3 regions of the Tardiphaga sp. OK246 genome follow, and region 1 is predicted to be linked to each of the others. Evidence: predicted binding sites of a transcription regulator. Region 1 holds the regulator's gene; each other region holds the start of a gene.

Region 1 (4,134 bases):
CCGTTCTTGTCGCAGAGTTCGCGCAGCGCGCCGAAGAACGCGTTGCTCGGCGCACGCACGCCGCCCTCACCCTGCAGCGGCTCGATGAGAATGCCGGCGATGTTCGGGCCGATCGCCTTCTTCACCGCTTCGATATCGCCGAGCGGCAACTGATCGAAGCCGTCGAGCGGCGTGCCGTAGCCTTCGAGATATTTGGCAGCGCCGGTCGCCGCGAGCGTGCCGAGGGTGCGGCCATGGAACGCGCCTTCAAAGGTGATAATGCGCGTGCGCTCGGGATGGCCCTTGGAGAAATGATAGTGGCGGGTCACCTTGATCGCGCATTCCATCGCTTCCGCACCCGAATTGGCGAAGAACACGAAATCGGCAAAGCTTTGTTCGCACAGCCGGGCCGCGAGGCGCTCGCCGTCCGGGCTCTTGAACAGGTTCGACATGTGCCAGAGCTTGGTGGCCTGCTCCTGCAATGCGGCGACCATATGTGGATGCGCATGGCCAAGTGCGTTCACGGCAACGCCGCTGGTGAAATCGAGATAGCGCTCACCATCGGTTCCAATCAGCCACGCGCCTTCACCGCGCTCGAAAGCGACATCCGCACGCGCGAAAACAGGCAGCAAGTGAGCCTGAGAGAGGGGCGAAGACGTTGCGTTGCTGGTCATAACCGATCCGATCGAAAAGACTGCGGCCGCGTCGATGACAACTGTGCGAAATCGAACAACGGACCCTAGAAACGAAACGTGCCGCCCTTCTCGGGCGGCACGTGGGCATTATTCTATGTGTGCTGTGAAGACTGTCAACCGCGCACTGCGGCTTTCGAGTCACACGGAGTCGCAGAAAAAGCCGATTTTGCAGCTTTATTTGCAGAAGCATGTGGACGCGGCATGCCCGACTCTTGCGCGCGAGTCACGGCATATTGTAGCTTTTGCCTCGTCGGATACGACATCTCGTGCGGCGGTAGATCCTTTTGACACATCCAGTGCGGCGTAACAGCCGGACGCGAAATTCGCGCCCGGTGAGCGCTAAAGGATTCTGACCGCAGGGATTTTTGAAGTCTCAACTCGCAGCGCTGCCCGGTCAGGCCGGCGCTCACGAAGGGAAAACGGCGATGACGGTAATGACATGGACCGACGATCGCGTCGAACAGTTGAAGAAACTCTGGGAAGGCGGCCTTTCCGCCAGCCAGATCGCTGCGGAACTCGGTAACGTGACCCGCAACGCCGTGATCGGCAAGGTGCACCGCCTTGGCCTGTCCGGCCGTGCCAAGAGCCCCTCCTCGGCAGCTCCGCGGCAGCGCAAGGCGCGCCCGGCACAGCAGATGGTACGTGTCGCCCGCCCGATGGCACGCGGCAATACCGCCCTGGCCCATAATTACGAGATCGAGGCCGAGCCCGACCCGATCGCCTATGACAACATCGTTCCGATCAGCCAGCGCCTGTCGCTGGTCGAACTCAACGAAGCCACCTGCCATTGGCCGATCGGCGATCCGTCGAGCGCGGACTTCTATTTCTGCGGCGGCAAGGCCCTGGCCGGCGCCCCCTATTGCGCACATCACTCGCGCATCGCCTATCAGCCGGCCAGCGACCGCCGCCGCGCAGTCCCGAAGCCGACGCGCTGAGCTGGAAAGCATCTAAACCAAATGAAAATGCCCGGTGATGAGCCGGGCATTTTTTGTTTGCGGGCTTCTAACCTCGCCCCGCTTGCGGGGAGAAGGAAGATACCTACTCCGCCGCCTTGTCGAAGCGGTCATCCAGCGCATAGCCGGCACCGCGCACGGTGCGGATCGGATCGGGCTCGCCAGCGGGATTGAGCAGCTTGCGCAGGCGGCCGATATGCACGTCGACGGTGCGCTCGTCGATATAGATGTCGCGGCCCCAGACGCTGTCGAGCAACTGCTCGCGGCTGAACACGCGGCCCGGATGTTCCAGGAAGAACTCCAGCAGGCGATATTCGGTCGGACCGAGATCGATCGGACGGCTTGAGCGCACGACGCGGCGCTTGTCGCGGTCGAGTTCGATGTCGCCAAACGCCAAGACGGTGGCGAGACGCTCGGGAGCTGCACGACGGAGCAGGCCCTTCACGCGCGCCAGGAGCTCCGGCACGGAGAACGGCTTGACGATGTAGTCGTCGGCACCGGTGGCGAGACCGCGAACGCGCTCGCTCTCTTCGCCCCGCGCCGTCAGCATGATGATCGGCAATGCCTTGGTTTCGGGCCGTGCGCGCAAGCGGCGGCACAGCTCGATGCCGGACAGGCCCGGCAGCATCCAGTCGAGCACCACGAGATCCGGCACCCGCTCCTTCAAGCGGGTGTCGGCATCGTCGCCGCGAGCGACGGTTTCAACATCATAGCCTTCGGCGTCGAGGTTGTAGCGAAGCAGCGTCGTTAGCGCCTCTTCATCTTCCACAACCAGAATGCGTGCATTCACAGCCATCTTGATCAATACCCTCAGTGACGTCCGACAAGTCTTTAAATCATGATCCTTGCGGAAGACTGGCTTCCACTTTTCCTGATCATGCTTCAGACCGTCGGCGTATTCGCGAATGTGGTCATGTCGCCCTTCGGGCGCTTGTCGAGGATCTGCTGGCCCTCGATCATGTAGAACACGGTTTCCGCAATATTGGTGGCATGGTCACCGATCCGCTCGATGTTCTTGGCGCAGAACATCAGGTGGATACAGAACGAAATGTTGCGCGGGTCTTCCATCATATAAGTCAGGAGTTCGCGGAACAGCGAGGTGCAGATCGCGTCGATTTCCTCGTCGCCCTTCCACACCGTCATCGCGGCAGGCAGATCGTGTGCGGCATAGGCGTCGAGCACGGCCTTGACCTGGGTGGTCACGAGGTCGGTCATATGCTCGAGGCCGCGGATCAGCTTCAGCGGATGGAAGTCGCTGTCGAGTGCATTGACGCGCTTGCCGATATTCTTGGAGAGATCGCCGATGCGTTCCAGATCGGTGGCGACGCGCAACGCGCCGACAATCTCGCGCAAATCGACAGCCATCGGCTGGCGCTTGGCGATGGTCAGCACGGCGCGCTCTTCGATCGTGCGCTGCAACTGGTCGATCTCGGAGTCGGTGGCGACGACGCGGGCGCCAAGTGCGACGTCCCGGCGGATCAGCGCGTCGACGGATTCGACGATCTGCCGCTCCGCGAGGCCACCCATCTCGGCGACGAGACGGGTCAGCTCCTGCAGATCGTCGTCGAAAGCCTTGGTGGTGTGTTCAAAAGCCATCTCAAATTCCTCCCGCGAATATGTCGCGTCAGCCGAAGCGGCCGGTGATGTAATCCTGGGTACGGCGGTCGGTCGGCGACGTGAAGATCTTGTTGGTCTGATCGAACTCGATCAACTCGCCGAGATACATGAAAGCCGTGCTGTCGGAGACGCGGGCGGCTTGCTGCATGTTATGGGTCACGATCGCGATCGTGTACTGATCCTTCAACTCGTCGATCAGTTCCTCGATCTTCGCGGTCGAGATCGGATCCAGCGCCGAGCACGGCTCGTCGAACAGGATCACTTCCGGCCGCACCGCGATGGTGCGCGCGATGCAAAGGCGCTGCTGCTGACCGCCCGACAGGCTGAGGCCCGACGCATTGAGCTTGTCCTTGACTTCGTTCCAGAGTGCACCGCCGCGCAGCGCCCTCTCGACGCGGATGTCCATCTCCGACTTGGAGATCTTTTCGTAGAGGCGGATACCGAAGGCGATGTTTTCGTAAATCGTCATCGGGAACGGAGTCGGCTTCTGGAACACCATGCCGACGCGGGCGCGCAGCAGGTTGAGATCCAGCTTCGGATCCAGAATGTTCTGGTTGTCGAGCATGAGCTGACCCTCGGCGCGCTGGCCGGGATACAGGTCATACATGCGGTTGAAGATGCGCAGCAGCGTGGACTTGCCGCAGCCCGACGGGCCGATGAACGCAGTCACGCGGTTCGCCATCAGCGTCAGGTTGATCTTCTTCAGGGCGTGGTGTTCGCCATAGTAGAAGTTCAGGTCGCGCACGGTGACCTTGGGACGGGTCTCGCCCTGCAGGGCCGACGGCGGCGGCATCGAAACGGAAGGAACGCCAGACGACACAGAAAGCTCACTCATTTTGCTGTCCTCTCGGCGCCGAGAATGCGCGCGCCAATGTTAAGGGCAAGTACGG
Region 2 (4,134 bases), on a different contig from region 1:
CTCGGCGCTACCATCATGACCTCATTTACTGCCATGAAATGGGCGGCTAGAGACCCCTCGCCCGGCAGCCGCGTGGTGCATTTCACCCGCAGCGGCGAGAAACGCTTCGAGGCATTGTTCGGCACCACCGGCGACGCCATCCGCAAAACGTGAAGACGCCGGCTTACCTTCGCCGCAATGCAGCCTGAAACCGCGCCGGACCTTCCTTCTCCCGGAGCTTTCTCGATGAACCGCCTGCTGCTCGCTGCGCTGATTGCAACATTACCGTTCACCTCATCGCAGGCGGCCGAGCCTCCTGCGGCGCGCGAGCCTTACGGCATAGGCCTCGAAGGTTTCCCCTATCCCTATCCCGTCAATATGCTGCCGCTGGTCAATGACGGCGAGCAGCTGCGCATGGCCTATATGGACGTGCCATCGACCAAGCCCAATGGTCGGACTGTGGTGCTGCTGCATGGCCGCAATTTCCCGTCGAGCTACTGGGCGCCGGTGATCGGCACGTTGAACGATGCAGGTTACCGCGTCGTGGTCCCCGACCAGATCGGCTTCGGCAAATCGTCGAAGCCGTCGGGTGACCTGCATTTCGACACCCTCGCCCGTAACACCGTGGCGCTGATGGATCACCTCGGGATCGCGAAATTCGACATCGTCGCGCATTCCCTGGGCGGCATGTTGAGCGTGCGCATTGCCCGCGCTTATCCCGATCGCATCGATCACCTGCTGCTCGCGGCGCCGATCGGACTTGAGGATTATCGGCTCTATGTGCCACCGACGCCGACCGAAAAGATTCTGGAGAACGAAGACAAGCTGACGGCGGAAGGTTACCGCAAACAGCTCGAGGTGAACTATTCGCTGAAGATGCAGCCCGACCAGGTAACGCCCTTTATCGACGCGCGTTTCAACATCAAGGGATCGCCGGAATATCCGCGCTGGCTGCGCGCCTTCGTCAGTTCGGCGCAGATGATCTATCGCGAGCCCGTGGTCCACGAAATTCCGCTGATCGCATTGCCGACCCTGTTCATCATGGGCGCCGACGATCACAACGCACCGGGTAAGCCGAATGCGCCGGAGGCGTTGCGGCCGAAGATGGGGCAGAACGCCGATCTCGCCAAGGCGCTGGCGGCGAAGATGCCGAACGCGAAGGCCGAGGTGCTTCCGGACGCGGGCCATATCGTGTTTCTCGATGCACCGGCCAAATTCAACGAATTGATGCTGGGCTTCCTCGCGGCGAAGTAGCAACTGCCGCGCCCTGCTACGCGGATATCCCGAAACATTCATGCTGTATTCAGATCGAATCGGCTTAATCGTGCTGTGCAGCGTTGATCCCCAGCAATTTTCTTGCCCGTAAGAGTCCTGCAGCGGGTGATGCGATGCCATCATTATTCTCTGCGCCGCATCGCGGCACCATCGAGGGAGAACACGAATGAAGACGATCTTTGCGGCAGCCTTGTTTGCCGTTAGCGTCGGGGGCATCGGTGCCGCCAGCGCCATGCCTCTGGCTCCGCTGAGCGCTGCAGACACGGCAGGCGTGATCCAAGTCGCTCAGGGCTGCGGCCCCGGCTATGCCCGCGGTCCCTATGGCGGTTGCCGCCCGATGTTCCGTGGTCCGCCGCCGCGCGGCCCGGGTTACTGCCCCCCCGGCTTTTTCCGCAATCCCTACGGCCGCTGCATCCGCCGCTGGTGATCGCTGCATCATCCTGACGACGAAGACCCCGCCTATGGCGGGGTTTTTTGTTGCCCACGCGCCGGTTACAGCCGTCACACGAAGATGACAGAATGGCACTTCGCTATTCTGGAGATCGTCATGTCGCGCGCTTTGCGTCGTCTCATACTGGCCGGGCTGCTCGGCCTCTCATCGCTGACGACCGGCCGCGCCGACACCATCGCACTGCCCGAGCCACAGCTCGGCCCGCGGCCGTTCTATCTTGTCGACAAGATGAAAGACGGCCCGCTGAAGGCAAAGCTCAGCACCTGCACCGGGCCGTTTCGCAAGAGCGATTTCTCCATCGCCCATCGCGGCGCGCCGCTGCAATTCCCCGAGCATACCCGCGAGTCCTATCTCGCTGCGGCGCGCATGGGCGCCGGCGTGATCGAATGCGACGTGACCTTCACCAAGGACCGCCAGTTGGTCTGCCGGCATTCGCAATGCGACCTGCACACGACAACGAACATCCTGTCGGTGCCGGCGCTGGCGAACAAGTGCACGCAACCTTTCAGCCCTGCCGATCCCGCCACCGGCAAGAAGGCATCGGCGAAATGCTGTACCAGCGACATCACGCTGGCGGAGTTCAGGACGCTGACGGCGAAGATGGATTCCGCCAACACCTCTGCCACGACCATCGCTGATTATCAGAACGGCACGCCGCACTGGCGCACCGATCTTTATGCGAGCTCGGGCACGCTGATGACCCACGCGCAAAGCATCGCGCTGATCAAGAGCCTCGGCGCCAAATTCACGCCGGAGCTGAAGGCGCCGGAAGTGCCGATGCCGTTCGACGGCGATTACAGCCAGGAGAAATACGCAACCCAGATGCTCGACGAATATCGTGCCGCCGGCATTCCGCCTGGCGACGTATTTGCCCAGAGCTTCGATCTCAACGACATCAAGTTCTGGATCCGCACCGCGCCGGAATTCGGCGCGCAGGCGGTCTATCTCGACGGCCGCTATGAAACACCGGGTTTCGATCACATGCGCGCGGAAACGTGGAAACCGTCGATGGCCGAACTCAAGGCTGCCGGCGTCAAGATTCTCGCGCCGCCGATCTACATGCTGCTGACGCTTGATGGCAGCGGTCAGATCGTGCCCTCCCCTTATGCCAAGGCAGCGCGCGACGCCGAGCTCGACCTGATCACCTGGTCGCTCGAGCGCGACGGACCGCTGGCCAATGGCGGCGGTTTCTTCCATCGCTCGGTCAAACCCGCCATCGACCGCGATGGCGACACGCTGACGGTGCTGGACGTACTGGCGAAGGACGTCGGCGTCCGCGGCGTGTTTTCCGACTGGCCGGCGACCACGACCTTCTATGCCAGCTGCATGGGACTGCGCTGATAGCAGGCGCTATTTGGTGTCGCTGTCATAGACGAATTTCGGCATTTCCAGCTTCAGCCGGATTGCCAGCAGGCGGAACGCCAGTCCGATAACGGCGGCAACGAGCGTCACCAGATCGGGACTGAATCCGTATTTGATGCCGCCGATATAGAGAAGCCCCGTGACGATCGAGACGCTCGCATAGAGTTCGGCGCGAAACAGCAGCGGCACGTCGTTGCACAGCACGTCGCGGAGCACGCCGCCGACGCAGCCGGTGATCATCCCGGCCACGACCACGATCAGCAGCGGCTGATCCATGGCGAGCGCGATGTTGCAGCCCATGATGGTGAAGACCACGAGGCCGATGGCATCGAGCACCAGAAACAGCGCGTGGAAGCGATGCACCACGCGCGCAAGCCCGATGGTCACCAGCGCCGCACCGCCGGTCAGCAGCAGCAGATAAGGGCTCTTCACCCACCACAACGGATAATGCCCGAGCAGCATGTCGCGCACCGAACCACCGCCGAGCGCAGTGATGCAACCGAGCATGGCGACGCCGAGCCAGTCCATCTTGCGCCGCCCGGCCGCGAGCGCCGCCGTCATCGCCTCGGCAATGAGCGCGATCATGGCGAGCGGAAACAGCAGGGCTTCGGTATGGGGCATGGGACTCGTCGGTAGCGGATGACGGCGACCTGTAACACAAATCCGTGCATGCGATGACCGGCGGCGGACAAATCCCCGCCATCTTCCTGAGCCTCCATCACAACCTCACAGCAGGAGGTGTCATGACCCGTCTGTTTCTCACCCTCCCCATTCTGCTCATGGCTGGCGCGGCCATGGCGGAGGACGCGCGGCTGTCGATGCCCTATTACGGCAGCGCCACCATGAATGCCGATGACAGCCTGGTGCTGCATTTCACCCGCACGGTGGACGGCAAGCCGGCTGACGGCTCGCAGACCTTCGCCCCCGGCGATCGCAGCTATGACAACGTGCGTCGTCACCTGAGCGGCATTGAACCCGGTCAGACCAAACCGCTGACGCCCTGGAGAGACTGAGCGTCAGCACAAACGGGCTTTACCTACCAGTAGCGGCGGCGCCAGTACCGACGA
Region 3 (4,134 bases), on a different contig from region 1:
CGCCGCAGCGCCGTCAGCGCCTTGTCGACAGCGTCCTTGGCCAGCAGCCCGGTGCTCTGCACTTCGCGGCCGAGACCGCACAGCGCCTTTTCATTGAAGAGCGTAACAAGGCTTCGCGTCAGCGACTCGTAGACAACGAGACGCACCGAGTTGGAGCCAATATCGATGACGGCGACGCTGGTCGCGCGTTGATTGGCACGCGCTACCACGTTGCTGGTTCCTTACGAGGATTGGTGACGCTCCGAACGGCGGGTGAGCCGGCGCGGGGATGATTTCTCAAGCGACTTTCCACGGCCAGACAGACTCGGATTCGTCATGAAGTAATTGTGCACATTGAAGGGTTCCTCGCCCTTCGCTGCCTTCATACGCGTTGACGACCCGTCCGGCAACAATTGCCAGCTCTGTTCCGTATCCTTGAGATTGGCCACCATGATCTGCTCGAGCACCTGGGTATGCACGGTGGGGTTCTGCAGCGGACACAGAACCTCGACGCGGCGATCCAGATTGCGCGGCATCATGTCAGCCGACGATATGTATATCGCCGCCTTCGGGCTCGGCAGGCCATTGCCCATACCGAAGCAATAGATTCGACCATGTTCAAGGAAGCGGCCGATGATCGACTTGACGCGAATGTTTTCGGACAGGCCGGGCACGCCCGGCCGCAGGCAGCAGATGCCACGCACGATCAGTTCAACGGATACACCGGCATTCGACGCCTCATAGAGCGCATCAATGATTTCCGGATCGACCAGCGAATTCATCTTGAGCCAGATCGCACCCGGCTTGCCGCTGCGGGCGAATGCCGCTTCGCCGCGGATGTGTTCGAGCATGCGCCCGCGCAAGGTCAGTGGCGATACGGCCATCTTCTCGATGTCGCTCGGCTCGGCATAACCGGTGATATAGTTGAACACGCGTGCGGCATCGCGACCGATGATCGGGTCGGATGTGAAATATGACAGATCGGTGTAGATGCGCGCGGTGACCGGATGATAGTTGCCGGTGCCGGTGTGCACATAGGTCGTGAGCGAGCCGCCCTCGCGGCGCACCACCAGCGACAGCTTGGCATGGGTCTTCAATTCCAGGAAGCCATAGACCACCTGGACACCGGCGCGTTCGAGATCGCGAGCCCAGCGGATATTGGCCTCTTCATCAAACCGCGCACGCAGTTCGACGAGCGCCGTTACCGACTTACCGGCCTCAGCGGCCTCCACCAGCGTGCGGACAATCGGCGAATTGTTGGAGGTGCGATACAGAGTCTGCTTGATCGCCACCACATCCGGATCGCGCGCGGCCTGCTGCAGGAACTGCACGACGACGTCGAAGGACTCATAGGGATGATGGACAATCAGGTCCTTCTGACGGATCGCCGCAAAGATGTCGCCGCCATGATCGCGGACACGTTCCGGATGACGCGGCACATAGGGCACGAATTCGAGATCGGGCCGATCGAGCCGTGTGAGCTGCGAGACCTCGTTCATGGCGAGAATGCCGTCGACCAGCAGGATTTCATCATCCGAGGTAGCCAGCGCGCGCTGCACGAAGGCACGGAGTTCTGCCGGCATGCCGGCTTCGATTTCGAGGCGGATCACCGACCCTCTGCGGCGACGCTTCAGCGCCGTCTCGAACAGCCGGACCAGATCCTCGGCCTCTTCTTCGACTTCAAGTTCACTGTCGCGGATGATGCGGAAGGCACCCTGCCCCTGAACAGTGTAGCCCGGGAATAGACGCGCGATGAACAGGCCAGTGGCCTGTTCCAGCGTGATAAGGCGTACCGCCCCGTCCTTGCCGGGGGTCGGCAGGCGGATGAAGCGATCAATCTTGCCGGGCATGCGGATCAGCGCGTTCATCGTCTTGCCGTCGGACACCCGCGACAGATGCAGCGCGATGGTGAAGCCCAGACTCGGAATGAACGGGAACGGATGCGCCGGGTCGATCGCCAGCGGCGTCAGCAGCGGGAAAATATTGTGGAGGAAGTGGTCCTCGATCCAGGACCGGTCGGCCTTGCTGACCTCCTTCCCGTCGAGCAGCACGATTCCGACATCGGCCAGCATGCCGCGCTGGTCACGCCAGATCGCCTGCTGGTCGCTGCCGAGCTTGGAGACCGCGCTGTTGATCAGCACCAGTTGCTCGGCCGGGGTCAAGCCGTCCGGACTGCGCTCGCTGATTCCCTCACGGACCTGCGCTTTGATACCGGCGACGCGGACCATGAAGAATTCATCAAGGTTGTTTGCGGAAATCGACAGGAAGCGGACGCGCTCCAGCGCCGGATGGCCCGGATTGACGGACTCCTCAAGGACGCGGCGATTGAAATGCAGCCAGGACAGCTCGCGATTGATGAAGCGCTCGGGACCCGACGCGACCACCTCTGCCGGCTTCGCTTCGCCCTTTTTCTCTTCAATAACAATCTCTTCTGCGGAGTCCATGAGATAGCAATCCATCCAGTTCAAGCAGCGCTATAGTGCCGGCAAATCACAGCGGACATTGCGTCAGTTGCGTGACGCTTCGATGACATTGAGGAACCTGCCTGCCACGCCGTCAAGGCACGGTTTGACGCGCCGCGTTTGACGTCCAAGGCTTAAGTCAGGCGTCGCGCAGCAGTTCCGCGGCCAATGCACGGGTCACCGGCCGCCCAAGCCGGAGCGCCTCGCTATCCAGCAATTCCACCGTATGGCGGGCGGCGGCGAATGACCGCTCGATGCGGCTGGCCACATAGCTGACCACGCTCTCGTCGATGCTGAGCTGGCGGTCGGCGCAAAACTTCACGATCAGCGCCCGAAACAACCCGTCATCCGGTGGCAGCAGATTGACTACCGGGATCGCACGGAGCCGCGACCGCAGATCGCGCAACTCGACCTCCATGGCGGCCGGGGCGACCCGCGCCGTAATCAGCACATAGGCGTTGTCCTGACGTGCCAGATTAAGAAGGTGGAACAGCGCCCGCTCGTCGAAGGCACCGGCATTGAGATCCTCCACCACCAGTGCGTTGGTCACCAACTCAGCCGGAACCGTCGCAGCCGTCAGGCTGTGCGCCATGGTGGAACGCGCCCCGGCCTCCTCGGCCCAGATCGCCGCCAGATGGCTCTTGCCGGACCCTTCCGGGCCGACAAGCAGCATTACACGGTTCGGCCAGTCCGGCCAGCAGTCGATCAGTCCCAGCGCCTCGGCATTGGCCGGGCCCTCAAGGAAGTTGTCGCGGGACAGACTCTCCGCATGGGGCAGCGCGAACGCCAGTTGACGGGGTTGGACGCGGGCGACCACGCAAATACTCCTGCCGGGCTCCGCCGGCGAACGTCACGAATACCGGTTTACCGGGGCTCTTGACCGGGTTCGATGGTGCTCATGTGTCGCATCCATTCGACGAGATAGAAGGACACAGAGAGCAGCGTCAAGATGGTCACAAAGCCCATTAAAATCAAATCGTAAGGCGAGGATTTGAAACCAAATCCGAGGGCAGCAAGAACCAAGGCTGCGAAGGCCACCTGCGCCACCGTATTGAGCTTCGACACCATCAGCGGCTTCATCGGGATCGGCTTGCCGAACAACCATGACACAATCACGGCGCCCACGATCATGATATCCCGCGACACCACGAGAATCACGATCCAGCGCGGAACTGCCCCCCATATCCCCAGGGAGACATAGATCGAGACCAGCAGCGCCTTATCGGCCAAGGGGTCGAGCAACGCACCGAGTTCGCTGGCCATGTTGAAACGCTTGGCGAGAAAGCCATCCACGGCATCGCTGACCCCCGCAATCACGAAGATTGCAAAGGCGATTTCCATCTGGTTCGAGGCAATCGCCCAGACGATCACGGGCACCAGCAGGATGCGCCCGAGGGTGATTAAATTGGGGATACTCACGCGGCGCTTCCCGGCTCCGGCCTGTTTCGCAATCCGAGCTTGGGGGCTCCGACCGGCTTACCGCCTACATAGTAATCGGGATAGCGTTTACGAGCCATTGCGCAGGCGGGGATTCCGACGTAACCAGCCGAAAATACACAGTTTCGCAGCTCCGGCAGGATACCCGGCATGACCGACCAGAAAAAAGGCCTCACTTACGCGGACGCGGGCGTCGATATCGATGCCGGCAACCGTCTGGTGGACCTCATCAAGCCGATGGTTCGCGCAACCGCCC

What was found. Region 1 encodes PhoB, which activates phosphate uptake and scavenging genes when phosphate is short. Its sites were predicted from a motif close to TGTCATNNANCTGTCAT; they were not measured.
Region 2: the regulator PhoB is predicted to act here: its motif matches at 1,755-1,771, upstream of CHC01_RS31140 (glycerophosphodiester phosphodiesterase family protein).
Region 3: the regulator PhoB is predicted to act here: its motif matches at 2,495-2,511, upstream of CHC01_RS08915 (RNA degradosome polyphosphate kinase).

The regions. Positions count from the first base shown of each region.
Region 1 is NZ_FZOX01000005.1:435,782-439,915, reverse strand. Features, by position in the region: gene CHC01_RS23465 (aspartate aminotransferase family protein) at 1-653, opposite strand, end outside; gene CHC01_RS23460 (GcrA family cell cycle regulator) at 1,100-1,609, shown strand; gene phoB (phosphate regulon transcriptional regulator PhoB) at 1,713-2,417, opposite strand; gene phoU (phosphate signaling complex protein PhoU) at 2,510-3,223, opposite strand; gene pstB (phosphate ABC transporter ATP-binding protein PstB) at 3,252-4,079, opposite strand; gene pstA (phosphate ABC transporter permease PstA) at 4,076-4,134, opposite strand, start outside.
Region 2 is NZ_FZOX01000013.1:33,268-37,401, reverse strand. Features, by position in the region: gene CHC01_RS31155 (ArsR/SmtB family transcription factor) at 1-153, shown strand, start outside; gene CHC01_RS31150 (alpha/beta fold hydrolase) at 226-1,233, shown strand; gene CHC01_RS31145 (GCG_CRPN prefix-to-repeats domain-containing protein) at 1,421-1,681, shown strand; gene CHC01_RS31140 (glycerophosphodiester phosphodiesterase family protein) at 1,802-3,046, shown strand; gene CHC01_RS31135 (trimeric intracellular cation channel family protein) at 3,056-3,688, opposite strand; gene CHC01_RS31130 (hypothetical protein) at 3,811-4,080, shown strand; gene CHC01_RS31125 (hypothetical protein) at 4,104-4,134, opposite strand, start outside.
Region 3 is NZ_FZOX01000002.1:318,347-322,480, reverse strand. Features, by position in the region: gene ppx (exopolyphosphatase) at 1-209, opposite strand, end outside; gene CHC01_RS08915 (RNA degradosome polyphosphate kinase) at 222-2,423, opposite strand; gene CHC01_RS08910 (P-loop NTPase family protein) at 2,581-3,258, opposite strand; gene CHC01_RS08905 (CDP-alcohol phosphatidyltransferase family protein) at 3,306-3,860, opposite strand; gene purM (phosphoribosylformylglycinamidine cyclo-ligase) at 4,029-4,134, shown strand, end outside.